4 regions of the Bradyrhizobium sp. BR14999 genome follow, and region 1 is predicted to be linked to each of the others. Evidence: predicted binding sites of a transcription regulator. Region 1 holds the regulator's gene; each other region holds the start of a gene.

What was found. The regulator LexA, encoded in region 1, represses DNA repair genes until DNA is damaged. The targets are predictions, from matches to a motif close to TGTTCNNNNTGTGTTCNG.
Region 2: ACR9YP_RS03240 (helicase-related protein) is a predicted target of LexA. The motif match lies at 2,882-2,899, and genes of this name have one in related genera.
Region 3: ACR9YP_RS32620 (ImuA family protein) is a predicted target of LexA. The motif match lies at 3,379-3,396, and genes of this name have one in related genera.
Region 4: ACR9YP_RS07625 (DNA recombination protein RmuC) is a predicted target of LexA. The motif match lies at 2,456-2,473, and genes of this name have one in related genera.

What each region holds. Positions count from the first base shown of each region.
Region 1 is NZ_CM148536.1:5,139,361-5,147,008, forward strand. Features, by position in the region: gene ACR9YP_RS23975 (MFS transporter) at 1-843, opposite strand, end outside; gene ACR9YP_RS23980 (ComEC/Rec2 family competence protein) at 1,353-3,632, shown strand; gene ACR9YP_RS23985 (hypothetical protein) at 3,772-4,206, opposite strand; gene lexA (transcriptional repressor LexA) at 4,785-5,486, opposite strand; gene ACR9YP_RS23995 (molybdopterin molybdotransferase MoeA) at 5,663-6,874, opposite strand; gene ACR9YP_RS24000 (hypothetical protein) at 7,099-7,305, opposite strand; gene ACR9YP_RS24005 (HAD family hydrolase) at 7,466-7,648, opposite strand, start outside.
Region 2 is NZ_CM148536.1:686,198-693,845, reverse strand. Features, by position in the region: gene ACR9YP_RS03255 (hypothetical protein) at 1-105, opposite strand, end outside; gene rpmB (50S ribosomal protein L28) at 804-1,112, opposite strand; gene ACR9YP_RS03245 (DUF3108 domain-containing protein) at 1,641-2,450, shown strand; gene ACR9YP_RS03240 (helicase-related protein) at 3,180-6,575, shown strand; gene ACR9YP_RS03235 (RNA-binding S4 domain-containing protein) at 6,598-6,849, shown strand; gene fdxA (ferredoxin FdxA) at 6,982-7,320, shown strand.
Region 3 is NZ_CM148536.1:6,967,283-6,974,930, reverse strand. Features, by position in the region: gene ACR9YP_RS32630 (inorganic phosphate transporter) at 174-1,802, opposite strand; gene ACR9YP_RS32625 (UdgX family uracil-DNA binding protein) at 1,901-3,295, opposite strand; gene ACR9YP_RS32620 (ImuA family protein) at 3,461-4,249, shown strand; gene ACR9YP_RS32615 (Y-family DNA polymerase) at 4,146-5,738, shown strand; gene ACR9YP_RS32610 (error-prone DNA polymerase) at 5,735-7,648, shown strand, end outside.
Region 4 is NZ_CM148536.1:1,643,817-1,651,464, reverse strand. Features, by position in the region: gene truA (tRNA pseudouridine(38-40) synthase TruA) at 1-559, opposite strand, end outside; gene fmt (methionyl-tRNA formyltransferase) at 678-1,613, opposite strand; gene def (peptide deformylase) at 1,806-2,333, opposite strand; gene ACR9YP_RS07625 (DNA recombination protein RmuC) at 2,505-3,704, shown strand; gene ACR9YP_RS07620 (GIY-YIG nuclease family protein) at 3,838-4,140, shown strand; gene ACR9YP_RS07615 (AmpG family muropeptide MFS transporter) at 4,321-5,748, shown strand; gene ACR9YP_RS07610 (hypothetical protein) at 5,911-6,345, opposite strand; gene recR (recombination mediator RecR) at 6,373-6,975, opposite strand; gene ACR9YP_RS07600 (YbaB/EbfC family nucleoid-associated protein) at 6,977-7,297, opposite strand; gene ACR9YP_RS07595 (DNA polymerase III subunit gamma/tau) at 7,328-7,648, opposite strand, start outside.

The DNA of each region.
Region 1 (7,648 bases):
CAGTGCGGCGCCCACGATGTAGGCGGAGGTTAGCGGGTCCACCTTGGAGACCTGCTGCAGGAAGTACAGCGCCCAGAACTGACCGCTGTACCAGACCACGCCTTGTCCGATCAGGACCACAATCGCGATCCCGATGTATTTGATGTTCGAGCTGAGGAAAGCCTCCTTCCAAGGATTCCTCGTCATCTGGCCGCGGGACCTGATCTCCTGGAAGATCGGCGTTTCCTGGAGCTGGAGCCGGATGTAGATCGCGATCGCCACCAGCAGGAAGGACAGCAGGAACGGAACGCGCCAAGCCCATTCGTCGAAGGCCTGGTTGCCGGCATATGTCCGCGTGAGGATGATGACGGCCAGCGACACCACGATTCCGAGAGTAGGCGAGGTCTGCAGCCAGCCGGTATAATAGCCGCGTCGATCGTCCGGCACATGTTCGGCGACGTAGGTGATGGCGCCACCATATTCGCCGCCCAGGCACAGGCCCTGGATCATGCGCAGGCCGAAGAGGACGAACGCGGCCGTCAGACCAATCGACTGATAGGTCGGGATCAACCCGATCGCCCCCGTACCGAGTCCCATTCCGCTGAGCGTAATGAGAAAGGTGTATTTGCGGCCAACCCGGTCACCCATCCATCCGAACAGGAAGGCGCCTAGCGGACGGATGAGAAATCCTGCCGTGAAGAGCGCGATCGTGCTGAGGAGGGCGGCAACCGGGTGGGATTGCTCAAAGAACTTGACCGATAGAACTGCGGCCAGGCTGCCAAAGATGTAGAAATCATACCATTCGATGATGTTTCCCACCGATGCAGCGATGATCACGCGGCGAAAATCAGTCGGTACCTGCATGTGCGACTCCTATGGTTTCAAGACGTCTCCTCGCTTGTTTCAGCGATCGATCTTCTCGCGGGGAGAGCGTGATGCGCGGCGTCGCAGGCGCCAATTCAAAGAGTTGCGTCGGCAACGTCTGACTTCAGGCGCGCTTTCGCGCCACCTGAGAAGAGCTCCGGCGGCCTTAGAACCGCGAGCCACCACTGCCTTGCCCGTCCTGTCGGGGAGGCGGGGAACCGTAGTGTAATCCCACCTCGGGCCGGCAACTTATGAGACTTTCGGCTCAATCGATCTGTCGCGGGGCGTTTGCCAACGAGATCGCAAGGGCTCGAATACTTCGCGACTTCTGGTCAAAGACGTCTCAGGCGTTGCGAGCAATCCAGAAGAGATGCCAAGGCGGCGGTCGCCGTGACGATGGAGGGGAAAAGTAGGGTCCCGCCGCGTTCGTTCCTGATCCGTACCGCTATTCGCGCAGCCGCACGTTCCGGTAGCCTCCGCACCCGTCACGTAGCGTAAGGTGCAGGGGAATGGCGGAGCCGGGCCGGCCAGTGCGCTCCCAGGGAGTCGCAGGAACGTGGCCCGTTGGCCGCGTCACACCGGCTGGCGGCGTTGTGCCGGCGGGCTTTGGTGCGTGGCCCGCGATCGTCGAGACGCTGCGCGAATGGGCACGCGCTGAGGCCGGCGCCGGGCGGCTGTTGCCCTGGGTGCCCGTCGCCTTCGGCACCGGCATCGCGCTCTATTTCGCTGCCGATCACGAGCCCGTGCTGTGGGTCGTTGCCGCGACGGCGGCCGCGCTCATGCTCGGCGCCGTCCTGCTGCGGCGGAGCCGGCTGTTCGCGCCCGCGATCATGATCGCGGCGGTGGCGGCGGGTTTTGCCATGGCGACGTGGAAGACGGCGCGCATCGCCCATACCGTGCTGGCCAAGCCGCTCTATTCGGTGTCGCTGTCGGGCTTCGTCGAGACCCGCGACATCCGCGAGCGCACCGATCGCTTCATGCTGCGCGTTACCGCGATGGAGGCGCAGCGCAGCGACGTCAGGCTGGAGCGCGTGCGCCTGTCGGTGCGCAAGGGGACGGCGCCGGAGGTCGGCAGCTTCGTGCAACTGAAGGCGCGCTTGATGCCGCCGATCTCTCCCGTGCGCCCGGGCAGCTACGATTTCTCCCGCGACATGTTCTTCCAGTGCATCGGCGCCTCCGGCTTCGTGATGGGCGCGATCACCGCTTCAGTGCCGCCGGATGGCGGTGGCCTGCGGCTGCGCTACGCGGCCTTCATGCAGGGCCTGCGCGATGCGATCGACGCGCGCATCCGTGCGACGCTCGAGGGCGACAACCGTGCGATCGCGACCGCGCTGCTCACCGGACGGCGCGATGCGATCACCACGCCCGTCAACGACGCCATGTTCATCTCGGGGCTCGGCCATGTGCTGTCGATCTCCGGCTATCACATGGCGGTTGTCGCCGGTGTCGTGTTCTTCGCAGTGCGTGCGCTGCTGGCACTGATCCCGGGGCTGGCGGCGGGCTTTGCCATCAAGAAATGGTCGGCAGCTGCAGCGCTGGTGGCGGCCGCGTTCTATTTGCTGCTGTCAGGCGCGGAGGTCGCAACGCAAAGATCGTTTTTCATGACGGCGGTGGTGCTGATCGCGGTCATGGTGGATCGCCGCGCTATCACCTTCCGCACGCTGGCGGTGGCTGCGCTGATCGTGCTCGCGGTCGCGCCCGAAGCGCTGGTGCATCCGAGTTTTCAAATGTCCTTCGCCGCGACGCTCGGGCTGGTCGCGCTGGTGCAGATCGGCATGCCGAACCTGTTTGCCTCGCCGGACCATTCGGCGACCGCGCGCATCGCGCTATGGGGCGGCCGCGAGATCGCGATGCTGTTCCTGGCCTCGCTGATCGCGGGGCTTGCGACCACGCCCTACGCCGCCTTCCACTTCCACCGCGTCACGCCGTACGGTGTGCTCGCCAATCTCGGCGCGATGCCGGTGGTTTCGGCACTGGTGATGCCGGCGGGCCTGCTCGGACTGCTCGCGGCTCCCTTCGGGCTCGACGGCGTGTTCTGGTGGCTGATGGGGATCGGGATCGACTGGATGGTCGCGGTATCGCGCTGGGTGGCGGCACTGCCGGGCGCAATCGGCCGCATCCCCGCCTTCGGCATCGCGCCGCTGATCGCGGCAAGCCTCGGGATCATCGTGATGGGCCTGTTGCGCACACCCTTGCGCTGGTCTGGTGCGCTGATGTTGTTGGCTTCCATTGCCTGGGGGCTGTCGGTGCGGCAGCCCGACATCCTGATTGCCGGAGACGGCGCGAGCGTCGCGGTGCGCGGCCGGGACGGGCACCTGCATGTCATCCGGGCGAGCAAGGACGGCTTTCTGCTTAGGGAGTGGTTAGCTGCCGACGCCGATCCGCGCGACGCCGGGAGTAGCTCGCTGGCCGATGGCGTGTCGTGTGACGAGGCGGGCTGCGTGACGCCGCTCGACGACGGGCGGCTGGTTGCGCTTTCCTTGCGGATCGACGCGCTGGCTGATGATTGCAGCCGCGCCGCGCTGGTGGTGACGCGGCGGCCCGCGCCGCCGGATTGTGCGGCGATGGTGGTCGATCGGCAGCGTCTCACCAGTCAAGGCGCGCTGGCGTTGACGCAGCGTGGTGACGGTTTTGCAGTTCAAGCTGTGAGAGCGAGAGGCACAAGCCGCCCTTGGCTCCCGGCCGGCGCCGGCGAGGGTGATTTCGACGGGAGCCTTGCGCCGAAGGCGGCTACGGCCCGCAACCGGGACGCGACTCCGGCGGAGACCGACTTGCAGGCCGACGATTAAGGCCAGACGATTAAGAACAAATGCGAGGACTTGGTCCGGGTCCAACCGGACTTTCGCAGAACATAAATCATACCATCTCGCCGGCCTCGGCCGGCGATGGCATTTTCAATCCTGGCCCGACCTGGTGGCCAGGGACGGCTCAGCCGATCGGCAGACGCGTGATCGTCGGCCGGCTGTCGGCATCGATCTGCGGCTTGTGCTCGCGCTCGCCGACCGGCTGCGTCACCGGCAGTTGCAGCACGGTTGCGCGCTGGCCTTCGACGAGCTGCGTCACCAGCACGTATTTGCCGTCGGGGAATTCGATCGCGTCATGATGGCGATCGGGAACGTGCGGATCGATCTTGCCGAACTTGCCGACGCGGGAGTTGATCGTGCGCGTCCAGATCCAACGATTGTCGTAACGGACGTTGTCGGCGAAGGCGAGCTCCGTTCCCGGCAGCAGGCAGACGGCCACGGTCGGGTCGGCCGCGGAAGCAAAACCGCGCGTCGAGGTGCCGCGGAACGTTGTCGACACGATCGTCTCGCCGACTTCGGCGGGGCGCGATGCAACGGCATGCAGACTGTAGTCACACATCGGGTGCTCCTATTCGAAGATAGCAACCCGCGCCTCTTTCGGAGGCGCAAGCCTCTATCAGAGTGGAAGCACGTAACGTTCTGCTTGGTTGTGGGCGAATTTGCGGCTGGCGTCAGCAGGATGCGATCACATTATCTTTCCCGAATCCGATAGGAACAAAGTTCGCTTTAGTGCATTTGGCGGATGCGAGCGTCAGCGGCCTGCGGGCGCCGACCATCCGGAATATGGCCAACTCGGCTGTGGCTGTCGCGCGACGGCATTTCGGGCGCTACGGAATTGCTCGGTCGTTGTTGCGTGCGCCGACTTGCGGGGATGGTGCTGCGATTGTGCTGCGAATGCTTGCGCTGCCGATGCAGCGATCAGCATACTGGCGAACGCGCTCAAAACGATCTTGCGCATCGTTGTCTCCTCGATCTCTTGAGCCGCAAAGCGATGAGTGCTTCGGGCGGCATGTCGAGGACATAGCGCTGGGAGAGGGGCCAGATAATCTGCCCAAGATCAGAAAGACTATCCAGCTGGAGCGGACAATCCGTCCGCTCCAATCGGAATCATTGATATCGAATGACCGCTGGGTCGTCTCAGTACTTGCGGTACAGCCCGATCAGCTTGCCCTGAATCTTCACCCGGTTCGGCGGCAGGATGCGCACCTCGTAGGCGGCGTTGGCGGGTTCGAGCGCGATCGAGGCGCCGCGGCGGCGGAAGCGCTTGAGCGTCGCTTCCTCGTCGTCGATCAGCGCCACCACGATGTCGCCGGTATCGGCGCTCTCGTTGCGCTGGATCAGCGCCATGTCGCCGTCGAGGATGCCGGCCTCGACCATCGAATCGCCGCGCACTTCGAGCGCATAGTGTTCGCCCGAGCCGAGCATGTCGGGCGGCACGCTGATGGTGTGACTGCGGGTCTGCAACGCTTCGATCGGCGTACCGGCTGCGATGCGACCCATCACGGGCACCGCAACGGGACGCTCGCCCTCGTCGGCGGGCGGACTGGAGCTCGCGCGCACCTTGCCGAGATTGCCCTCGATGACGCTTGGCGTGAAGCCGCGGCGGTTGCCGGCGGCGGCCTGGAGCTCAGGCAGCTTGATCACCTCGATGGCGCGAGCGCGGTTGGGCAGGCGGCGGATGAAGCCGCGCTCCTCCAGCGCGGTGATCAGGCGATGGATGCCCGATTTCGAGCGCAGGTCGAGCGCATCCTTCATCTCGTCGAAGGAGGGCGGCACGCCGCTTTCCTTCAGACGTTCGCTGATGAACCGCAGAAGCTCGTATTGTTTGCGCGTTAACATCTCGACCAAAGTCCCCCGGTTGATGTCGTTCGATTCCGAGACGCTGAATTGGAGCGGCGAACCGCTACATCCTCGAAACAAATCATGAACGGACACTATATGTTCGATATGTGTTCCGCAACTGCTTAATTTACCGTGAACGCGACAAAGTTCGCGGAACACGTGTGGTGGTGCGCTCAGACGGGCAGGCGCAGCACCTCGCAAGGCGAGCCGGCTCCGGCTTTCGGCGCGAACGGTGCGCGCACGAGAAGTGCCTGCGCCGCAGCGAGATTCGCAAGCAGCGAGGAATCCTGGTGATTGACGGGAACGGCCACCAGCGTGCCGTCGTCGCGCTGTTCCAGACGTGCGCGAAGATAATCCGCGCGCATATCGTTTGCGCCCACATCGCGGCCGAGCACGGCGCGCTCATGGCGGTGATGAATCACGGATCGACCCGACACCGCACGAATCAGCGGGACCATGAACAGGAAGGCGCACACATAGGACGAGACCGGATTACCCGGCAGGCCGATCACGCGCATCGCGCCGAGCCGTCCATGCATCATTGGCTTGCCCGGGCGCATCGCAATCTTCCAGAACGCCATCGAGATACCTTCGTCCCTCAGCGCCTGCTGGACAAGATCGTGGTCGCCGACCGATGCACCGCCGGTCGTGACCAGGATGTCGGCGCCGCTCTCGCGGGCGCGGCGGATGCCGGCGGTGGTGGCCTCCAGCGTGTCGGCGGCAATGCCGAGGTCGATGGTGTCAGCCCCCTCGCTGCGGGCGAGCGCGTGCAGGGCATAGCCGTTGGAATAGACGATCTGGCCGCGGCCGGGCGTGGTGCCCGGCATCACCAGCTCGTCGCCGGTGGCGAGGATCGCGACCTTCGGACGGCGGCAGACGGCAAGCTGGGGGTGATTCATGGCGGCGGCGAGCGCGAGATCGCGCTCGGTGAGACGGGTTCCCTTGCGCAGGAGCGCGTCGCCTTCGGAGAAGTCGACGCCTGCGGGGCGGATGTGCCGACCGGGAATCGCGGCTTCCTTGATCGTGATGCGCTTGCCGTCCGCGACCGTATCCTCCTGGATCACGACGGCGTCGGCACCGTTGGGAACGACGCCGCCGGTGAAGATCCGCACGGCTTCGCCGGCGCCGACCGTTCCCGCGAACGGACGCCCCGCGGCTACCTCGCCAATCACCGTCAGCTGGGAATCGATCGCCCCCGCGTCGGCCGCGCGCACGGCATAACCATCCATCGCGGACATTGCTTCAGGCGGCTGCGTGCGCAGCGCCGCCACGTCGCGGGCGAGCACACGGTGGAAGGCCGCGTCGAGAGCAACCATTTCCTCGGCCAGAGGCTCCGCGCCGGCAAGCACGGCGGCAAGCGCATCGGAAACCGGCATGAGAGCCACGGCGAAAACTCCTGCTCGCGGACGAATTGGCAGGAAGCCTTCTAGCCGAGCGCGAGCGCAGAGGCAAAAGAGCAGCCGAGCGGGATGATCATCCCGACGACGCATTCGCAGGCAACGAAGGCGACGTCAGGCCCGGCGCGACATGATCTCCAGGACGAGGCAGATTGGTACCAGGGTGGCCATGGCTAGGACGACAATGACCAGAGCCACGGCCAGCATCGCGATCAACTCTGCGTCTGTTCGCCCGAACTGACGCCAGGCGTCACGTCCGGAGCTTTGGGGCCCTGATCCTTATCCGGCAGCGGATCGGCCTGTGATTTCAGGTCGGCGGCCTTGCTGATGAGCTTGGCGGAGAGGCGCGAATCCGAGGTGGTTCTGGCGAATTCGAGCAGCAGAGAGGCTTGCTTTGTGAGGTAGGCTTTGCCCAGCACGAGAATAGTCCGATGTAGAAGTCCCAACGGACTCATAGAGTCCGGAGGAAGTATTTCTGTTCCCGGAACTTTGTACAAAAATGCACAAAGTGATTTGGTTCCGCATCCCAAGCAGATTTGGTCCTCGGAACCCAACCAGATCCGGCCGGGGCGTCGGCAGTCAAATTCCCAACGCTCGCAAGACGTTGCCGACATCACCGGGCGAGGTGACATGCACCGCCGTCAATCCGCGCGCCCGCGCCCCTTCGACGTTCTCGGCAAGGTCGTCGAAAAACACGATTCGGCTGGCCGGCACGCCGATCGCCCTCACGACATGGTCGAACGCCTCCGGATCCGGTTTGCG
Region 2 (7,648 bases), 4.4 Mb from region 1:
AGTCAGAGCAGCATCGAGGAGTTTGGGAAGTTCATCGCTATTGCTATCCAGCGCTTCGACCAGGCCGAGTACAGTCGCATCGAGGCGTTCGATCAAACTGACCATGCTCTCGGTATCGTTTGGTTGATCCGGAGGGAACCATGCACTCTGAGAATTCGCCAGAAACTCCATCGCGTCATGTCGGCCGAATACGCCTGTTCTGGCCAACCTAGCCATGACTTCGTTTACGACGCTAACAATTCCGCTCGCGAGAGATCGAGCTTTCGACGAGTTGATCAGGCGAGCCCAAACATCCAAGCGCCAACTCTCGGGCTCGAACATTACGTGGAGTACGAGACCATCAAGATCAACAAATGCTCGTCCCGCTCGTCCTGCAACATTTGCGAATTCTTCGCCCGTGAGTGGCACTCCCGATCTATATAGCGTTGGTATCAGAAGGACTGCTGCATTGAGGTTTAGGCCTTGTGCCAGAGTTGGTGATGCTATCACCACCTCGAGAACGCCTGCCCCAAGCAGCGCCTCGACCTCTCTAAGAAATGGGCTCGGCAGGCGCGCGTGGTGGATCTAGCTGTAGTTGATCTGCATGACGCTGGCTACAGACGCGTTAGGTGTCAAGCATGCGCGGAAAAGTTGCGTCAGGTTTTCAACTATCTCAATGCGAGGAGCATTTAATTACCGCTCAGGACCTCATCACCCCCACAAACAAAAGCGGCCGGATCTTCCGATCCGGCCGTAACGCAAAACGCAACTGGCTAAGCCTACGCCACGCGACGCAACTTAGCCCCCGCCCAATTCTGAAAAACTTAGCTGGCCTTCTTGACCGGCGCGGTGTCGCCGACCTTTTTCTGGATGGCGCGCTTCAGCTCGAGGGCGCGCGGGGAGAGGGCGTCGGTCTTGGCCTTGAGCAGGAAGGCATCGAGGCCGCCATTGTGGTCGACGCTCTTCACCGCGGTGGTGGAGACGCGCAGGCGCACGTTGCGGCCGAGGGCTTCCGAGATGAACGTCACGTTGACGAGGTTCGGCAGGAAGCGGCGCTTGGTCTTGATGTTGGAGTGGCTGACCTTGTGGCCGACGAGGGGGCCCTTGGCCGTCAGTTCGCAGCGGCGAGACATGGCAAAAATCCTTATCCTAAACCCCCAACGAGTTGCGGCCGCCATTCTGGGCGCCACGGGGGCGAATTCTCTGTCCTTGCAGGGAGCGGGCGGACGTATAGGGGGGAAGGGGCGGGTAGTCAAGGATTTGGGGTGGGTTTCGTGCCCGGCGCAATGCCCACCCGCGGTATCATCGCCCGCGCAGGCGGGCGATCCAGTACTCCGAGACGGCTGTGGTTGACCAGAGGGGCCGCGGCGTACTGGATGCCCCGGTCAAGCCGGGGCATGACAGCGGAGGGGGTGGGGAGAGGTGTTCGAGCCCGCGGCGCCCCAATCACCAAAACGGCAATGATCGGAACGCCTTACCATCACATAAAGGGCGTAATCGCGCCGGAAGAATCCGGTGGAGTTCCGCGCCTGCGCGCCCGGACGCATTGCCTACCGCCGATTTCGGCTTAAGTAACGCATCGATTGGCGCCCCGATTGGAAAGCTTCGTGCCCACCTCGTCCCCCGTTTCGCCCCGGCGGCGCTCTGCCGGCCAGCTGGCCCTGGCGGCCCTGTGCGGCCTCGCCTTGGCGTGGGCGGCCGAGCCCGTGGCGGCGCAGGGCAAGCTCGAGGCGCAATATGAGGCGTCGCTGGCGGGCATTCCCGTCGGCAGGGGCGCCTGGAACATCGACATCCAGGACGACGTGTTCGCGGCCGCGGCCTCCGGCGGCACCACCGGGATCTTGAAGTCGTTCACCGGCGGGTCCGGCACCGGCGCCTCGCAGGGCCGCGTCGTCAACGGCGCGCTGGTTGCGACCGGCTACCAGGCCTCCACCACCACCTCGAAGAAGACCGAAGAGATCCGCATCACGCTCGACAAGGGCAATGTGAAGGAGTTCGCGATCCTGCCGGAGCCGCCGGTCGATCCGGACCGCATCGTCGTCACCGAGGCGCATCGCCGCGGCGTCTGGGACCCGATGACGGCCTCGCTGCTGCGCGTGCCCGGCACCGGCGATCCGGTCTCGCCAGAGGCTTGCCACAACGCAGCGCCCGTGTTCGACGGCCGCATGCGCTACGATCTCAAGCTCGATTTCAAGCGCATGGAGAGCGTCAAGGCCGAGAAGGGCTATAGGGGCCCGGTCGTGGTCTGCGCGCTCTATTTCGTGCCTGTGGCCGGCTACATCCCCGATCGCCCCGTGATCAAATATCTCGCCGCCCAGCGCAACATCGAGATCGCGTTTGCGCCGGTGGCGGGCACGCGCATCCTGGTCCCGTTCTGGCTGAAAGTGCCGACGCCGCTGGGGCCGGCCATGCTGGAAGCGACCAGCTTCATCACCTCTCCCCAGCCGCCACGCGTGGCGAAGACGCAGTAAGCCTTCACCCTCCCCTGGAGGGGGAGGGTCGATCGCGCGTAGCGCGAGCGGGGTGGGGTGATCTCTCCGCACGAACAGTGCCCGTGGGGAGAGATCACCCCACCCCGTCGCGCATTTCGCTGCGCTCCATGTGCGCCTACCCTCCCCCTCCAGGGGAGGGTAAGAAAGTGTGTAAATTCAATGGCATGCTACTGTGCATGGGGTTGTTTTCGCACTTTTTGTTTTGGCAGGCCGGCGAGACGGGAATCCATTTGACTCCCGCCCGATTCTGATTCGACTCCGCGCCATCCCCAATTTTAAGAAACCCGCCACCGAAACGTCGCTTGTGCGATCGGGCAAAACTCCATCTAGTGCGCAACCAATACGAGTCCCGCGACATGTTGCGTGAACGGAACAGGACTCATCAGGGAGTCAGCGATTCGGCCGCGATTCGTTCTAGAGTCGTTCCGAAGCTTAAGGCTAACGGGAAAAGCGTCGCAAAGTGAGACAGTTGCGCGAGGTTTGGGGAGCTCTCTCTTCTCCCTCTCCCCGTTCTTACGGGGAGAGGGTTGGGGTGAGGGGCTGCATCCGCGAAAACGGAGACAGTTCGACTCGCGGAGAGCCCCCTCACCCGGCGCTTCGCGCCGACCTCTCCCCGCAAGCGGGGCGAGGTGACTTTCAAGCGCTTCGCGCTCCCGCCCCAAAACGGCACTGACATTCGCCCAAATCGCCACTACCTAATCCCTGGATATGGCTTTCTCTCCCTCCCCCTTCGCTTCCGAGCGCGCGCCCGGCGCCGGCGTCACTGCAGTGCTCGGGCCGACCAACACCGGCAAGACCCATCTCGCCATCGAGCGGATGCTGGCGCATCCCTCCGGCATGATCGGCCTGCCGCTGCGTCTGCTTGCGCGCGAGGTCTACAACAAGATCGCCGATCGCGCGGGGCCGGAGAGCGTCGCGCTCGTCACCGGCGAGGAGAAGATCAAGCCGAAGAAGCCGCGCTATTGGGTCTCGACCGTCGAGGCGATGCCGCGCGACCTTGATGTCTCGTTCCTCGCCATCGACGAGGTCCAGATCGCTTCGGACCTCGAACGCGGCCACGTCTTCACCGACCGCATCCTCAACCGCCGCGGCCGCGACGAGACGCTGCTGCTCGGCGCTGCCACGATGCGCCCGATCATCGAGCGGCTGTTGCCGGGCGTGTCCATGATCACGCGGCCGCGCCTCTCCAGCCTCGAATTCGCCGGCGACCGCAAGATCACGCGCCAGCCGCGCCGTACCGCCATCGTCGCCTTCTCCGCCGACGAGGTCTACGCCATCGCCGAGCTGATCCGCCGCCAGCATGGCGGCGCCGCCGTGGTGCTGGGCTCGCTGTCGCCGCGCACCCGAAACGCGCAAGTGGCGATGTTCCAGAACGGCGACGTCGATTATCTCGTCGCCACCGACGCGGTCGGCATGGGCCTCAATCTCGACGTCGACCACGTCGCCTTCGCCTCCGACCGGAAGTTCGACGGCTACCAGTTCCGCCGCCTCACCCCGGCCGAGTTCGCGCAGGTCGCCGGCCGCGCCGGCCGCGCCACGCGCAACGGCACCTTCGGCACCACCGGCCGCTGCGCGCCGTTCGAGCCCGAGCTCGTCAACGCGCTGCAGAACCATACCTTCGACGCCGTGAAGATGCTGCAATGGCGCAACTCGAAGCTGGATTTCTCCTCGCTCGGCGCGCTCCAGGTGTCGTTGAACCTAGCCCCGGGCCATGAGGCGCTGACGCGCGCGCCTGTTGCCGAGGACATGCGCGTGCTCGACCACGCCGCCCGCGACGGCGAGGTGCGCGATATCGCGCATGGCAAAGACGCCGTGGAACGCCTCTGGGAGGCCTGCCAGGTCCCCGATTACCGAAAGCTGTCGCCCGCCGCCCATGCCGAGCTGGTGACGACGCTCTACGGCTTCCTGATGCAGAAGGGATGCGTCCCCGATGCCTGGTTTGCCGCCCAGGTCGACCAGGCCGACCGCACCGACGGCGACATCGACACGCTGTCGGCCCGGATCGCGCAGATTCGCACCTGGACCTTCGTCGCCAACCGCCCGGACTGGCTGAAAGACCCCGAACGCTGGCAGGGGATCGCGCGGGAGGTCGAAAATAAATTATCGGATGCGCTCCATGAACGCTTGACTGAGCGTTTCGTTGATCGTCGGACCAGTGTATTGATGCGCCGCCTGCGGGAGAACACGAGCTTGAATACTGAAATCGGCAAGACCGGCGAAGTCATCGTCGAAGGCCATGTCATCGGCCGCCTCGACGGCTTCACCTTTGCACCGGACGTGGCGGAAGCCGGCTCCGATGCGAAAGCCTTGCAGGCTGCAGCGCAAGCGGTGCTCGCCGGCGAGATCAACACGCGCGCCGAGAAGCTGGGCAACGCGCCGGACGAGCAGTTCGTGCTGACCTCGGAAGGCATGATCCGTTGGACCGGCGATGCCGTGGCGCGGCTGTCCGCCGCAGACGACGCGCTGCATCCGCGCATCCGGATCATCTCCGACGAGAGATTGACTGGGGCGCCGCGTGAAAAAGTGCAGGCGCGGCTCGAGCTCTGGCTCAAGACGCATATCGAAAAGCTGCTCGGGCCGATGTTCGAGCTGTCGAAGGCCGAGGATGTCACCGGCATCGCCCGCGGCATCGCCTATCAGCTGGTCGAGGCGCTCGGCGTGCTCGAGCGTCCCAGAATCGCGAACGAGCTGAAGGATCTCGATCAGCCTTCGCGCGCGGTCCTGCGCAAATATGGCGTCCGCTTCGGCGCCTATCACATCTATTTCCCCGGCCTGCTCAAGCCCGCCGCGCGCGCGCTCGCCGCGCTCTTGTGGGCGCTGAAGCAGGACAATGTCGATCTCTCCGCGCTCTCGGGCGCGCAGCATCTGGCATCGTCGGGCCGCACCTCGTTCCCGGTCGACAAGCAGCTGCCGCGCGATGCCTATCGCGTGCTCGGCTACAAGCAGGCCGGCGAGCGCGCCGTGCGCGTCGACATTTTGGAGCGGCTTGCCGATCTGATCCGCCCGGCGCTGGCCTGGCGCGAGAACTCGCCCGGCGAAAAGCCCGCCGGCGCGTTCGACGGCCGCAGCTTCGTGGTGACGCAGGCGATGACCTCGCTCACGGGATCGGCCGGCGAGGATTTTGCGTCCGTGCTGCGCGCGCTCGGCTATCGCATGGAGAAGCGTCCGCCGCTGCCGCAAAAGCCTGTGGTGACCGAGACCGTCGCGGCAGAGACGCCGCCCGTCGAGGGCAGCGCGGAGACCTCGACCGAAACCGAGATCGAGACCGCGGCGGAGGCCGTTGCGGGTCTGCCTGCAGAGGCATCCACGGATGCCGCCGCTGAACCCGTCACCGTCGAAGACGCGCCCGGCGTGGAGCCGCAGGACGAGGCGGCGCCCGCGGAGCCGGCGCTGGAAGCTTCGCCCGAGGCTCCCGTCACGCCTGAAGATGCCCCCGGCATCGCGCCGCCGGTGGAAGAGACCGCTGCGCCGGCGGAGGCTGCCGGCCTCGAAGCCGCCGCCGCCGAGACCGCGGCAACGGAAGCTGCCGCATCGCCTGACGCTGCCGCGCCTGAGGCTGCGGCATCTGAGGCTGCGGCGACGCCGGCCGAGCCCGAGCTCGTCGAGGTCTGGCGTCCCGGCGGCCGTCATGAGGACCGCAAGCCGCGCCACGAGCGCCATCGCCATCAGCGTCATCATCACCGCCCGCAGGCGGCTGCAGAGGGCGCCACGGCCGCGCCGGGCGAAGCAGCGCAGTCAGCCGACGGCGAGAAACGCGGCGAGCGCCATCGTCATGGTGGTCATCGCCGCGATGGGGCTAAGGATTTTCGCAAGCCGCGTGAAGGTGGCGAGGGCGGTGATCGCCGCGAGGATAGGAATCGCAGCTTCCAGGGCAAGGACCGCGATCGCAACAAGGGTAAGCCCGGCGATCGCGACGGTGGTCGCGAGCATCGTGGCCGCGACCGCGACAAGGGCCGCGACCGTCGCGACCGTGAGTCCGGTCCGTCGCTGCGTCCCTATGCCTCCAGCGCGAACCCGCGCGAACGCGATCGTCCGGTCGATCCGAACTCGCCCTTCGCAAAACTCGCCGCGCTGAAAGAACAGCTGTCCGGCCGGAAGGAGTAATCTTACGACCGAGCGGCAGCGCATCGACAAATGGCTGTGGCACGCCCGCGTGGTGAAGGCGCGCACCTCCGCCGCTGAACTGGTCGTCACCGGCCACGTTCGCGTCAACGGCGCACGCGAGACATCGCCGGGGCATGCGATCAAGCTCGGCGATGTCCTCACCATCGCGCTCGATCGCACCGTGCGCGTCTTGAAGGTCACCGCCTTCAACGAACGCCGCGGCGATGCCGCCTCGGCCCGCGCGCTCTACGAAGAGCTCGGCGAGCGCAATTAATTGCGCTTGGTATTCATTTCTTGGCCGATCAAACGCACACAAGTGTCATGATCGGCTGTTGCCGACCTTGCAGCGCCGGGCCATCCGCGCTACGCAAGCCGCGACTTTTAAAAGAGCTTTTCGGAGCGTTGGATGACTTACGTCGTCACTGAAAACTGCATCAAGTGCAAGTACACCGACTGCGTCGAGGTCTGCCCGGTCGACTGTTTCTACGAGGGTGACAACATGCTCGTCATCCATCCCGACGAGTGCATCGACTGCGGCGTGTGCGAGCCGGAATGCCCCGCCGACGCCATCAAGCCGGACACGGAACCGGGTCTGGAAAAGTGGCTCCAGGTCAACGCCGACTACGCCAAGAGCTGGCCGAACATCACCCAGAAGAAAGAATCACCCGCCGATGCCAAGGAATTCGACGGCATGGAAGGCAAGTTCGAGAAATATTTTTCTCCGAACCCGGGCTCGGGAGACTAATTAGGGCCCAAACTTAACCCTATTAGCGGCGTTGCCGCCGAAAACCAGCCCTCAAGACCCCTAAATCATTGATTTTTGCGGGAAATGTGCTATATTGGGCACATTAAGCCGAACCCCGTCAGCCCCGTTGGCCCCTCTGGGTTCCCGTGAAACCAAATGTCGAACAGGGGCGTGGCAGTTTTCCGCGCGCAGGCTGTGTCACAGAAAACGCGTAAAAAGAGTACTTCAGCGAGGGCTTCCCATAAGGAGGCCAAAAAAGTCGCCGCGGCCAGCCGTAGCGCATCCAAGGGTCGGACCGCGACGAAGGCGCCGGCTGCAAAGTCCTCGA
Region 3 (7,648 bases), 1.8 Mb from region 1:
ACCTCGCCCGCTCTTGTCCGCCGAAGCCTCGGCGAAGGCGGATGCGGGGAGAGGTCGATCGCGTAAGCGATCGGGTGAGGGGGACTCTCCGCGAGTCCATCCCTCTCCGTGATTGTGGATGCAGCCCCTCACCCTAACCCTCTCCCCGTAAGAACGGGGAGAGGGAAAGAAGTTTAGAACATCCGCGAGAAGATCACGTAGAGCGTGGCCGACAGCATGATCGCGCAGGGCAGGGTCAGCACCCAGGCCATCAGCAGGTTGCGGATCGTCGACCATTGCAGGCCCGAACCGTTCGCCGCCATGGTACCGGCGACGCCGGACGACAGCACGTGGGTGGTCGAGACCGGCAGGCCGAACACGTCGGCGGCACCGATCGTGGCGGCAGCCACGAGCTCGGCCGAGGCGCCCTGCGCGTAGGTGAGATGGCTCTTGCCGATCTTCTCGCCCACGGTGATGACGATGCGCTTCCAGCCGATCATGGTGCCGAGGCCGAGCGCGATGGCGACCGCGATCTTCACCCAGTTCGGGATGAACTTCGTGGCGGCATCGAGCGAGCCCTTGTAGGTGTTGAGCACCGCGATCTCATCCTTGTTGAGATCGTTCGCCTTGTCCTTCATCAGGAAACGGATCGCTTCCGACGTCAGGTACATGTCGTTGCGGGTGTTGCCGACGGCTTCGGCGGGTACCTTGCTCAGCGTGCCGTATCGGGCAACCTGATCGCCGACGTCCTTCACCAGCACGGCGAGCGAGGGATAGGTACCGTCGTTGAGCTCGTGCAGGGCGATGTACTGCGTCACCGCCGGACGAGGATCGCCGATGATGCTGTGGCCCGCGCCTTTGGCCGAGATCACCTTGGAGGCGGCCTCGGAGGTCTTCTGGAACTGGGCGACCTGGGATTCCGGCAGCGCGCGGTTGAGAGCGTAAGCCGTCGGCACGGTGCCGATCAGGATCAGCATGATCAGGCCCATGCCCTTTTGGCCGTCGTTCGAGCCGTGCGCGAAGCTGACGCCGGTGCAGGTTGCGATCAGCAGGCCGCGGATCCACAGCGGCGGCGCCTTGTTGCCTTCGGGCGCGGCATAAAGCGCCGGGTTGCGCACGATGAACTTGAGCAGCAGCAACAGCACGGCGGCGCAGATGAATCCGAACAGCGGCGACAACAGCAGCGCGTAGCCGATCTCGGTCGCCTTGCTCCAATCCACGCCCGAGGTGCCGTCGCGGCCGCGCATGACGGCGTTGGCGACGCCGACGCCGATGATCGAGCCGATCAGCGTGTGCGAGGAGGAGGCCGGCAGGCCGAAGAACCAGGTGCCGAGATTCCACAGGATCGCGGCGATCAGAAGCGCGAACACCATGGCGAAGCCGGCGCTGGAGCCGACCTGGAGGATCAGCTCGACCGGCAGCAGCGAGACGATGCCGAACGCGACCGCGCCGGAGGACAAGAGCACGCCGAGGAAGTTGAAGAAGCCCGACCACATCACCGCGACTTCGGCTGGCAGCGAATGGGTATAGATCACGGTCGCCACCGCATTGGCGGTGTCGTGGAAGCCGTTGACGAATTCGAAGCCGAGCGCGATCAGGAGCGCGACGAACAGGAGGATGTAGGGCAGGTAGGTCGTCACCCGCGTGCCGGTCGCGTTGATGTCGACATAGATGCTGTAAGCGACGAACAGCAGGCCGGCGGCGAGGATGCCGAAGAACAGGATCAACGTCAGCGGATTGAAGCCCTTGTCGAGATTTGGCCGCGAGGCCGGCTGGACGGGCGCGGGATCTGTTACCGCGCGGTCAAATGCAACATCGGTCATGTCTGGACGCCCCTTAACTTTCAAGTAAGGGTATTGTCCGCGATGGATTTGAAGGCCGGATGACAACTAAGGCGTGAAGGCCGTTTTTGCTGCCAGTATTAGGCAGCCCGTGCAGCCTTCTTCTGCAAGCCGGCCGCGATCTTCAAATCGTCGACAAAGCGCTGATATTCCAGCACCTTGGTTTCCGGATCGGGCAGCCGCAGCAGATAAGACGGATGCACCGTCACCAAAGCCTTGCGCCCGTCGGGTAGGTCGATCAGCCGGCCTCGGTTTTTGCCAATGGGCGTGATCTTGCCGAACACGCTTTGCGCGGCAGTGGCGCCCATCGCCACGATGAGATCGGGTTGGATTGCCGAAACTTCCCGCTCATACCATTGCCGGCACGCCCGGATCTCCGGCGTATTCGGCTTCTGGTGCAGGCGGACCTTTCCGCGTGGCACGAATTTGAAGTGTTTGACCGCGTTGGTGACATAGACCTTCTTGCGATCGACGCCGGCCTCCTCCAGTGCGCGGTCGAGCATCTGGCCGGCCGGGCCGACGAAGGGATGGCCGGCAAGGTCTTCCTTGTCGCCGGGCTGCTCGCCGACCAGCATGATGTTGGCGGACTTCGGGCCTTCGCCGAACACGGTCTGGGTTGCATCCTTGTAGAGATGACAGGCGCGGCAATGCGCGGCCTCCTTACGGAGCGCGTCGAGATCATCGGCAGCTAGCTTGCGTTTCATCGGAGCCTCCGGCCGCGGGGTGATCCACCCGCCGGTCCAGCGTTCGGCATCGGCGAGCAGCGGTTCAAGTATCGAGGCTTTCGACAGGTTCCTGTGACTCTTCTTCGGCGCTTCCGGCGTGATCGGGTGGTCTGGAAAGTGGCGGCGCCAGGTTTCCTCCAACCGGTTGGGGGCGGGCATCTCCGTCTGGCTGATGCCCGGGGTGAATGAGATCGCGTGGCCATCCCAATGGGCGCAAATGTCGGGCGTGAGGATCGACCAGGGCATGTCGGCGTAACGGCGCGCGAAGAAGGGGGCGGTGAATTCGACGATGTGATGCTCCGGCACGAACCAGGCCGCGTAATGTGCGTTGTGCTCGCGTCCGATCTCGCGGAAGCGAATGACATCGCGCATCCGCTGCATGTCGCGATGCACGCTGACGGCCATCGCTGTCGCCTGCGCGACGTCCGGATCGGCTCTGGTCTCGAGCAGATCGTGGTCGGTCCGCAACCGCCACAGCAGGCGATAGAGCAGTGCAAAGCGTTCACCGTCGCGGTGCAGGGCCGCGATGCGGGCGAGCTCGATGAAATTGGCCGGCACGCTGAAGGTGCCGTCGGTTTCGATCGGCGGAAGGCCTGGCGCTTCGCATAGACCGGCCGGCACCGCCTCTTTCGCGCGGCCCTGCACGCTCCAGGTCACGTCGGCCGGCGCGATCTGATGCAGTGCGAGCGCGCGGGCGGTTTTGCGCCAGCTCTCGAAATCGGTCTGGCTGTCGAGAGTGATGAGGTACATGGCACTTGAATCCTCTTGATTCTGCTCATGAATCCGACTGAGCGCCAATTCGATTGACTCGCGGGGCGCTGTTAGCTTTATATTAGAACATATCATGAACAAATGAGCCAGCCGTTGGTTCTTCTTTTGAGGACCACGGCATCAATCTCTGAAGGAGCGGCGAGCATGAGCGGCGCACGCATCAGCGCGCTTGCGACCTTGCGCAGCCAAATCGAGCGCATCGAGACGGCGGAGGTCGTGCATCATCGCGATCGCGTCGCGCTCGGCCACAGCGAGGCGGATACCGCGCTGAAGGGCGGGCTCGCGCGCGCGGCGATCCATGAGGTGTTTTGCGAGGGCCGGCAGGGGACGGCCGCGACGGGCTTCGTCATGGGGCTTGCGGGCCGCGTGACGGCACGCAAACCGCTGCTGTGGGTGCGGCAGGATTTTTCGGAGCTCGAAACCGGCGCGCTGTCGATGAGCGGGCTCGCCGAACTCGGCCTCGACCCGCGCCGCGTGGTGATGGTGCGCGCCGTCGATGTCGAGAGCGCACTACGCACCTCAGCCGACGCGCTCGCCTGCGATGCGCTGGGGGCCGTGGTGCTCGAGCTCTGGGGCGAGATCAGGCAGTTCGATCTCGTGGCGAGCCGCAAGCTGACGCTGGCCGCGCAATCTTCCGGCGTCACCGGGCTCTTGCTGCGCATGGCCGCGCAACCGATGCCCTCGACCGCGGAAACACGATGGATGCTGCGCGCGGCGCATTCACCGCCGGGCCCGATGTGGAGTGCCTGGGGGGCGCCGCGCTTCGATGCCGAGCTCTTGCGCAATCGTCATGGCCCATGTGGCCGGTGGATCATGGAATGGAAATGTGATGAGTGCCAGTTCAGTGAGCCGTCGACGTGTCCTCAGCCTGTGGCTGCCGCGCCTGCCAATCGACCGGATTCAGCGGTTCTTTGGCAACGTCGGACTGCATAAGAGCAATGATCCAAGCATCGTCGTCATCAAGGACAACAATGCGCTGGTGATCCATGCGCTGGACGAGGCCGCCGAGCGCCTCGGCCTGTATATCGGTCAGCCGCTGGCGAATGCGCGGGCGATGTGTCCGGACCTGCGTGTGTTCGACGCCGATGTCGTGGCCGATGCGAAGACGCTCAGCGATGTCGCGGACTGGTGCGACCGCTTCACGCCGCTGGTGGCGCTCGATCCGCCGCACGGGCTGTTCCTCGACATCACCGGCTGCGCGCATCTGTTTGGTGGTGAGGCCGCGTTGTTGCGGACGTTGGTCCGCGCATTGGCCCGGCAGGGGTTTGCCGTCAGCGCGGCGATCGCCGGCACCTCGGTCTGCGCGCGCACGCTGACGCGGCAGGCCACGGGCACCATCGTGGCCGATGGCGAGGAGGCGGAGGCGATCAGCCGGTTGCCGATATCCGCGCTCGGCGCAGGCGAGATCATCACCACCGGCCTGCGCCGCGCGGGGCTGAAGACCATCGGCGATGTCGCCTCGCGCACGCCGAGCGAGATCACGGCGCGGTTCGGCGCGCGGTTCTCCACGCTGCTGGCGCATGCGCTGGGGCAGGGCGATGCGCCGATCAACCCGCGCAAGCCGCTGCCCGACTACATCGTGGAAAAGCGCTTTGCCGAGCCGATCGCGACCGACACAATGATCGCGATGACGCTGTCGCGGCTCGCCGACACGTTGATCGCGTCCATGGAGAAGCAGGGCAAGGGCGCGCGGCGCCTGGAGGCTGCCTTTTTCCGCACCGACGGCGTGGTGCGCGCGATCACGGTCGAGACCGGGCGTCCTGTGACGCGAAGCGCGGTCATCGACCGGTTGTTTCGCGAGCGCCTCGACGCACTCGCTGATCCGCTCGATCCCGGCTTCGGCTTCGACATGGTGCGGCTGTCGGCGAGCCGCACCGAGATCGTGGTGCAGGAGCAGCGCGATCTCGACGCTCATGTCCACGACAATGACGAGCTCGCCGCACTGATCGACCGCATTGCCGCGCGCATCGGCGGCAAGCGTGTCGTCGTGCACCTGCCGCAGGATACCCATATCCCTGAATGCGCGGTGCTGGCCGCGCCGGCGCAGCATCATCTCGCCGCTGCCATGCAGGCCGAATGGCCGGCACGTGCCGAGAGCGAGCCGCCGCTGCGCCCCTTGCGGCTGTTCGACAAGCCGGAGCCGATCAAGGTGCCGTTCGCGACCGTGCCGGACGGTCCGCCACATCAGTTCACCTGGCGCCGCGCGCTACATGCGGTGGTGCGGGTGGAGGGACCCGAGCGCATCGCCATGGAATGGTGGCGGCAGGACGGCAAGCAGCTCACGCGAGATTATTTCCGCATCGAGGATGCCGAAGGCCTGCGCTTCTGGATCTTTCGCGACGGTCTTTATGAGGGGGAGTGCTTCGATGACGACGGCAAGCCCGTTCCTCCCAGCTGGTATGTGCACGGTCTCTTCGCATGAACACGCCTGCCTATGCCGAGATTGGCATCACCACCAATTTTTCCTTCCTGCGCGGCGGCTCGGATCCGCGCGCCTATGTGCATCAGGCCAGCATCCTCGGCATCCCCGCGATCGGCATCGCCGATCATAACACGCTCGCCGGCGTGGTGCGCGCCTACAAGGAGCTCGACAATGCCGAGGTGCTGCACAAGCCGAAGCTCCTGATCGGCGCGCGCATCGTCTTCGTCGACGGCACGCCGGATATTCTGGTCTATCCGCGCGACCGCGCGGCCTATGGCCGGCTGTGCCAGCTTCTCACCAAAGGTAAGCGCGGCGACGACATCACGCGGATCGAGAAGGGGGAATGCCGTCTCACCTTCGCCGATCTCCTCGCGTTTTCGCAAGGTCAGCTCCTGGTCCCGACGCTGCCGCATCGTTTCGAATCCGCGCAGGCGCTGGATGTTCTTGCAAAACTCAAGGACAGCCGCGCCGAGGGCGTGTGGCTGGCGGCGAGCCTGATCTATCGTGGCGATGACCGGCGCCGGCTGGCGCGGCTCGATGATCTCGCGGCAGAAGCACGAGTGCCGCTGCTCGCGACCAACGAGGTGCTCTATCATCATCCGGCGCGTCGTCCCTTGCAGGACGTGCTGACCTGCATCCGGGAAAAGACCACGATCGAGTCGGTCGGACGGAAGCTGGAAGCCAATGCCGAGCGGTTCTTGAAGGCGCCCAGGGAGATGTCGCGGCTGTTCCGCGATTTCCCCGAGGCGATCACGGAGACCATGCGCTTTGCAGACGCAATCGACTTCTCGCTCGATCAGCTCAAATACCAATATCCGGACGAGCCGGTGCCGCCAGGCAAGACCGCGCAAGGGCATCTGGAGGACCTGACCTGGGCGGGTGTCGACAAATATTTTGGCGGCAAGATCGACGACAAGTTGCGCGCGACCCTGAACAAGGAGCTCGCGCTGATCGCCGAGTTGAAATACGCACATTACTTTCTCACCGTGCACGACATCGTGCGCTACGCGCGCAGCCAGAATATCCTGTGCCAGGGGCGGGGATCGGCGGCGAACTCGGCCGTGTGTTACGTGCTCGGCATCACCTCGGTCGATCCGACCAAGGTCGATCTGTTGTTCGAGCGCTTCATCTCCAAGGAGCGATTGGAACCGCCTGACATCGACGTCGATTTCGAGCATTCGCGGCGCGAGGAGGTGATGCAATATGTCTACCGCCGCTACGGCCGCCACCGCGCCGCGATCATCGCCACCGTCATCCATTACCGCCCGCGCAGCGCCATTCGCGACGTCGGCAAGGCGCTGGGCCTGACCGAGGACGTCACTGCCGCGCTCGCCGATACCGTCTGGGGAAGCTGGGGCAAGGGCCTCAACGACATGCAGGTCAGGCAGGCCGGACTCGATCCCAACAATCCCATGATCAATCTCGCGGTCGAGCTCGCAACCGAGCTGATCGAATTCCCGCGCCACCTCTCCCAGCATGTCGGCGGCTATGTGCTGACGCAGGACCGGCTCGACACTTATGTGCCGATCGGCAATGCCGCGATGGACGACCGCACCTTCATCGAATGGGACAAGGATGACGTCGATGCGCTCAGCATGATGAAGGTCGACGTGCTGGCGCTGGGCATGCTGACCTGTATCCGCAAATGTTTCGATTTGATCGCGGAGCACAAGGGCGAGCGCTGGGTGCTGGCGAGCGTTCCGCAGGACGATCCCAAAGTCTATGACATGCTTTGCGACGGGGAATCGCTCGGCGTGTTCCAGGTCGAAAGCCGTGCGCAGATGAACATGTTGCCGCGCCTGAAGCCGCGGACGTTTTACGATCTCGTCATCGAAGTCGCGATCGTACGTCCGGGGCCGATCCAGGGCGATATGGTGCATCCTTATTTACGACGGCGGAACGGTCAGGAG
Region 4 (7,648 bases), 3.5 Mb from region 1:
TGAGAATCGTGATCTCGCGGCCATCGCGCGCGACGTCGAGCTGGTCGAGCGTCTTCTCCGGTGATTTGGCCTGGCACTCGGTATCGCGGAAGGTCGTGAAATCGTGCTTGCCGAGCAGGCGTTGTGCTGCCGCATGCATCGCGTCGGCATCGAGCCGTCGCGGCACGCGCCAGGCGTGGCCGACGTCGAGCGCGAGATTGGCGCGGGTGTTGATGATGCGGTAGCGGTAGTGGCGCTTGATGGCCGAGAAGCGCGCCTCGAAGGTCTCGGGGACGATCTCGGCCTCGAGCACCGCGACCGGATGCGGGCGCAGATGCGCGTTGAGCCCGTCGCGAAAACGATCCGGCGCAAATTGCTTCGCGATGTCGACATGCGCAACCTGGCCGAGCGCGTGCACGCCGGCATCGGTGCGGCCGGCGCCATGCACCCGCGCGTCCGCGCCGGTCATCGCCTTGACGGCAGCTTCCAGCGCGCCCTGCACCGAGGGCAGCGTCTCTTGCACCTGCCAGCCGCAGAACGGCGCGCCGTCATATTCGATGGTGAGCTTGTAGCGGGGCATCTCAATCCGGGTTGTGTCATCATCCGCGAAGGCGGACGATCCAGTACTCTGCGACGGCTCCGTTCGACCGAGACGCCTCGGCGTACTGGATACCCCCCTTTCGCGGGGTGTGACAGCGTCAGCTGAACTTCGAGCCCGCCTTCAGCGGCACGCCACGCAAAAAGTCAGCCGCCTGCATCCGGGCCTTGCCTTCGCGCTGGAGCTCGATGATGCGGATCGCACCCTCGCCGCAGGCGATGGTGAGGTGGTCGTCGAGCACCTCGCCGGGCGCAGCTGAGCCGTTCGCCAATTCACATCGCAGGATCTTGACGCGCGCATTCTCGCTGACGTCCGCGAGCTCGGCCCAGGCACCGGGGAACGGCGACAGGCCGTGGATGTGGCGCAGCACCGCGCGCGCGGGCCTGGTCCAGTCGATCCGCGCCTCGGCCTTGTCGATCTTGGCGGCATAGGTGACGCCGTCCTCGCTCTGCTTTTTGAGCTGGAGCCCGCCGCGTCCGAGCGCCGCCATGGCGCGCACCATCAGATCGGCACCGAGCCGGGAGAGGCGATCGTGCAGATCGAGCGCGGTCATATTGTCAGTGATCGCGAGCCGCTCGGCCATGGCGACGTCGCCGGTGTCGAGGCCGACATCCATCTTCATCACCATCACGCCGCTCTCGGCATCGCCTGCCATGATGGCGCGATTGATCGGCGCGGCGCCGCGCCAGCGCGGCAACAGCGAAGCGTGCAGATTGTAGCAGCCGAGCTTTGGCGCATCGAGGATGGCCTGCGGCAGGATCATGCCATAGGCGACGACGACCGCGGCATCGGCATCGAAGGCGCGAAATTCGTCGAGCGCTTCCGGTGTCTTCAATGTCTTCGGCGTCAGCACGGGAACACCGAGTTTTCGCGCAGCTTCTTCAACCGGCGTGGGCTGCAATTGCAGGCCGCGCCGCCCGCCCGGCTTCGGCGCGCGGGTGTAGACGGCCGCGATCTCGTGGCCATGCGCGACCAGCTCGAGCAGCGTCGGCACGGAGAAATCGGGCGTGCCCATGAAGATCAGGCGGAGGGGCATGGGACGAGACAATCCTCGGAAAGGAACAGAGTACTCGTCATGGCCGGGCTTGTCCCGGCCATCCACGTTCTTTCTCACTCGACGGACGAAGAACGTGGATGCCCGGCACCTTAGCTTGAAGACGCGCTTCGCGCTTTTGGGCTTGAAGACGCGCTTCGCGCTTTTGGCCGGGCATGACGGCGGGGGACGTGGTTACTCCCCCGCGCGCTTGGCGGCTTTCTCGAACTTCTTCATCACGCGGTCGCGCTTGAGCTTCGACAAATAGTCGACGAACAAGACGCCGTTGAGATGATCGATCTCGTGCTGGATGCAGGTGGCATAGAGGCCTTCGGCATCCTCCTCGTGCACCTTGCCGTCGAGGTCGGTGAAGCGCACACGCACCTTCGCGGGACGCTCGACCTCCTCGTAATATTCGGGGATCGACAGGCAGCCTTCCTCGTACACCGAAAGTTCCTCCGAGGAGGAGAGAATCTCCGGGTTGATGAAGACACGCGGCTCGTGCTTGGTCTCGCCGTTCTCGTCGCGCTTGGCGAGGTCCATGGTGATCAGCCGCAATGGCTGCGCGACCTGGATCGCCGCGAGGCCGATGCCGGGCGCGTCATACATGGTCTCGAACATGTCGTCGGCAAGCTTGCGGATCTCCGGCGTGACCTTCTCGATCGGCTTGGAGATCAGACGCAGCTGCTTGTCGGGCAGGATGATGATTTCTCTGAGGGCCATGGCGGCGATTTAAGCTGCGCGCCGGATGCGGTCAATCCGGCCAGGAACTTCGTTAACCCTCCGCTAACCATAAAACTTGAGCTTTCGTTAACCATAAAAATTAGTGGGTCGTTAACCACCGGCGTTCCCTCTTCGTTCGCGCATTCCGGCGAATCGGGTAGAAGGGGCTGCATGAACGAGATCATTGTCATGCTGGGCGACTGGCCGGTGCGCACGATCGATGCGCTGATCGGCTTCGGCGCCCTTGTCCTCATCCTGCTGGTAGTGATTGCGATCGTGATCGCGCGCTCCGGGCGGCGCGGCGCGGAACTCGCGATGGCGCATGCGATCCGGGCCGACGAGCTCGAGGAGCGCCTGAGCGAGGTGCTGCGGGCCCAGAGCGAGGCCTCGGGCCGGGTCGACGCCATGACCCAGGCGCTGGCCGGCCGCCAGGCCGAGATGGCGCGGGCGGTCAACGAGCGGCTGGATTCGGTGACACATCGCGTTGGCCAGTCCATGGAACATTCGACCCGCAACACCATGGAGAGCCTGCGCGCGCTGCATGAGCGGCTCGGCATCATCGACAGCGCGCACAAGAACCTCACCGACCTCACCACGCAGGTCACCACCTTGCGCGACGTGCTCGCCAACAAGCAGTCGCGCGGCGCCTTCGGCCAGGCGCGGATGGAAGCGATCGTCCAGGACGGTCTTCCAAAAGGGTCCTACGAGTTCCAGTTCACGCTCTCAACCGGCAAGCGGCCCGATTGCGTCGTGTTCCTGCCGGACCAGCGCCCGCTCTGCATCGATGCGAAATTTCCGCTGGAGGCAATGACCGCGCTGCACGACGCCCGCACCGACGAGGAGCGGCGCCTCGCCACGCAGCGGCTGCGCGGCGACGTGATGAAGCACGTCAGCGACATCGCCGAAAAATATCTCGTCACCGGCGAGACCCAGGAGATGGCGCTGATGTTCGTGCCGTCGGAATCGGTCTATGCCGAGATCCATGACGGCTTCGACGACGTGATCCAGAAGGCCTATCGCGCCCGCGTCGTGCTGGTGTCGCCCTCGCTGCTGATGCTCGCGATCCAAGTCATGCAGCAGATCATGAAGGACGCGCGCATGCGCGATGCCGCCGACCAGATCCGCACCGAGGTGATCAAGCTGGGCGACGACCTCGGCCGCCTGCGCGACCGCGTGCTGAAACTGCAAAAGCATTTTGCCGACGTCAACGAGGACGTGAGGCAGGTGCTGATCTCCGCCGACAAGATCGAGAAACGCGCCGGCCGAATCGAGGAGCTCGATTTCAGCAAGGCGGATGCGCCCGAAGGCCCACATTTGGTGGCCACCGGTGCGCCGGAGCTGTTTCCGAGGAAGCTCCAGGCGGGGGAGTGACTTGAGGCACACTGTCATGCCCCGCGCAGGCGGGGCATCCAGTACGCTGTGGCGGTGGTGATTGAGCCGAGAGGCCGGTGGTTACTGGATCGTCCGCCTTCGCGGACGATGACAGCGGAGGGGAAGGCGGCAGATGAGTGCACGCCACTACTACGTCTACATTCTCGCCAGCAAGATCGGCGGCACGCTCTATATCGGCGTGACGAATGACCTCGTCCGCCGCATCGCCGAGCACAAGTCTAAACTCATCGAGAGCTTCACAGAGAAATATGACGTCGCCCGGCTGGTCTACTTCGAACAGTTCGACGATCCCGAGAATGCGATCAAGCGGGAGAAGCGGCTCAAGAAGTGGAACAGGGCCTGGAAAATCCGACTGATCGAGCAGCAGAACCCAAATTGGGATGATCTTTATCCCGGGATAGCCGGGCCACCATGATGCCGTCATGCCCCGCGAAGGCGGGGCATCCAGTACGCCGCAGCGGGGGTGATTGAGCCGAGACGCTGGTGGATACTGGATCGTCCGCCTTCGCGGACGATGACACCGAGGGAAGCCGTGAGGGCTTCCGTCTAACCGGCTAGCAGAGTCTTTTCCCCCAGAATCTGCTAACACCTTCCCATGACCGCACCCGACGCGACCTCCTCCGCCGGCGCTCCCGCTGCCTCCTGGCGTGACAGCCTTGCCGTGTACCTGCAGCCGCGGGTGCTGATCGTGCTGTTCCTCGGCTTCTCCTCGGGGCTGCCGCTGGCGCTGTCGGGCTCGACGTTGCTGGTGTGGATGCGTGAGGCCGGAGTCGATCTCGGAACGATCGGACTGTTCGCGCTGGTCGGCACGCCCTACACACTGAAATTTCTGTGGGCGCCGCTAGTGGACGCCCTGCATGTGCCGCTGTTCACCCGCGCCTTCGGGCGGCGGCGTGGCTGGCTCTTGTTCTCGCAGCTGCTGCTGATCATCGCCATCCTGCTGCTGGCGCTCACCGACCCCGCGCGCTCGCCGTTCTACGTCGCGCTCGGTGCGCTGCTGGTCGCGACCACGTCCTCGACCCAGGACATCGTGGTCGATGCCTTCCGCGTCGAGAGCCTGCCGGAGAGCGAGCAGGCCGCCGGCATGGCGTCCTATGTCGCCGCCTATCGCATCGGCATGCTGGTCTCGACCGCGGGCGCGCTGTTCATCGTCTCCGGCTTCGAGGGCACCGGCATTGCGCGGCAATCGGCCTGGATGTGGGGCTATGTGGTGATGGCGGCGATGGTGCTAATCGGAACGGTCACGGCGCTGGTCGCGACCGAGCCCGAGCAATCGATACGGGCAGAAGACGCTCTGGCGGACTACGAGCCGAATCCGAAGAAGAGATGGGTAAGGCTGCTGCTCCGCCTTATCAACTGGATCCTGCCTCGCGGCTTGCTGGAAACGCGAATCGCGAGAGCCGCCGTCAGTGCATTCGTCGACTTTCTTGATCGCAAGGATGCGCTCACAGCGCTGGCCTTCGTGGTGCTGTTCAAGTTCACCGATGCCTTCTCCGGCACGATGACCGCGCCGTTCGTGATCGACCTCGGCTTCTCGCGCAACGATTATGCTGCGATCGTGAAGGGCGTCGGGCTCGCCGCGACGCTGATCGGCGGCTTTGCCGGCGGTTTTGTCGCGCGGCGTTATTCGCTGGCGACCAGCCTCTGGATCGGTGGCGTGGTGCAGGCGCTCGCCAATCTTTCGTTCTCCTGGCTGGCGTTTGTCGGCACCAGCCAATGGGCGCTCGCCTTCGCCATCACGGCCGAGAACTTCACCAGCGCCATCGGCACCGTGATCTTCGTCGCCTATCTCTCCGCCCTGTGCAGGAACCCGCTGCACACGGCGACGCAATACGCGCTGCTCACCGCGCTTGCGGCGGTGGGACGAACGTATCTGTCATCAGGCGCCGGCTTCGTGGCGGATACGACCGGCTGGGCGCTGTTCTTCGTGATCTGCGTGCTGGTGGCGATCCCGAGCCTGGTGCTGCTGGCCTGGCTGCAGAAGCGCGGGCATTTCGAGACGCTGGGGCCGGTAAGGGTTTGACCGCTCGCCACGCCCGTGATGCCGTAGGGTGGGCAAAGCGAAGCGTGCCCACCAACCTTCAGCGCGATCGACGAAAGATGGTGGGCACGGCGCTTTGCGCCTTTGCCCACCCTACGGCAGCTTGCTCCTCGCAATGACGACGGAGGAGGCGTCGCCCGCCCCCTACTGCTTCTTGATCAAGCTCCACTTCGTGATCACGGCCTCGCTCATCTGGCCGGCATCGCTGGCGCAGGCGATCTCGTCGACCTTGACCGAGATCTCCTTGCCGACGAACGATTTCAACTGCGTCGCCTGCGCATCGCTGGAGGTGACGAGCTGGAAGGTTTCGGGGCCGGTCTCGAGATTGCACAGCCCGTTCGGCGGCGGCAGGCGGCGCGGCTCGGACGTGATCTGGTAGGTCGCGACACGCTTGCCGTTCTTGACGTCGCGCACCTTCATCGCATTCAGCTCGCCGGAGAGCACGTCGCCGGTGTTGATCGGCTTGCCGGGCTTGGACGGCGGCGGCGTCTCGTCGCCCTGCTGCGCGGAGATGGCCGGGCTCACCAGCATCGTCATCATCGCGAGCAAAGCCAATCGTGTGGCGAAAAGTTTCGTCATGTCGTCCGTTCCGTAAAGTCTGGATGGCTAGAACAGGGTGCGCTGCCGCATCGCAGCCGATAGCGTACCTTCATCGAGATAATCAAGCTCGCCGCCGACAGGAACCCCATGGGCGAGCCGCGTCACCTTCACATTGGCGTCCTGAAGCAGGTCGGTGATGTAGTGCGCGGTGGTCTGGCCGTCCACCGTCGCATTCAGTGCCAGGATGATCTCCTGCACCTGCGAATCATGCGCGCGCGCCACCAGCGCGTCGATGGTGAGGTCCTGCGGGCCAACGCCGTCGAGCGGCGACAATGTCGCGCCGAGCACATGATAGCGCCCCTGGGTGGCATTCGCGCGCTCCAGCGCCCAGAGATCGGCGACGTCGGCGACGACGACGATGATGGAGGGATCGCGCTTCGGATCGATGCAGACGGTGCAGGGATTTTGCGTGTCGATGTTGCCGCAGGTCTTGCACACCTCGACCTTGTCGAGCGCCACCTGCAATGCCGACGACAGCGGCATCATCAGCGCCTCGCGCTTCTTGATCAGATGCAGCGCCGCGCGTCGCGCCGAGCGCGGGCCAAGGCCCGGCAGCCGCGCGAGCAGCTGGACCAGCCGCTCGATTTCAGGACCTGCAACAGCGCCCATCTTACTGGCCGAACAGCCCCGGCGGCAGGCCGAGCCCGCCGGTGAGGGCCTGCATCTTCTCCTGCATCGCAGTCTCCGCCTTGCGGCGGGCATCACTGAGTGCGGTGACGAGCAGGTCTTCAAGCACCTCGCGCTCTTCCGCCTTCATCAGCGAGGGATCGATCTTGATGCCCTTCACGTCCATCTTCGCGGTCATGCGCACGGCGACGAGGCCGCCGCCGGAGATGCCTTCGACCTCGACGTTGGCGAGCTGGTCCTGCATCTCCTGCATCTTGGATTGCAGCTGCGCCGCCTGCTTCATCATGCCGAGAAAATCAGCCATGGGTGCGTGTCCTTGCAAACAAAGAATAGCTCAGAGATCGTCGTCGCCGTCGGAACCGTCGGGCGGATCGTCACTGCCATAGTCCGAGTTAATATTGGTTTCCGGCGTCTCGGGGGCAAGCCTGCGGACCTCGACGACCTTCGCACCGGGGAAACGCGACAGCACCTCCTGCACGCGCGGGTCGGCCTCGGCGGTGCGCGCATGCTCCTGCTTTGCGGCCTGGTTCACCGAGCGCAGCGTCGGCTGGCCCTGCTCGTTGGAGACGATCACGGTCCAGCGGCGCCCGGTCCACAGCTCGAACTTCTTCGCGAGCTCGGAGATCATGGTCTTGGAGGCGTTGGGCTCGAGCGC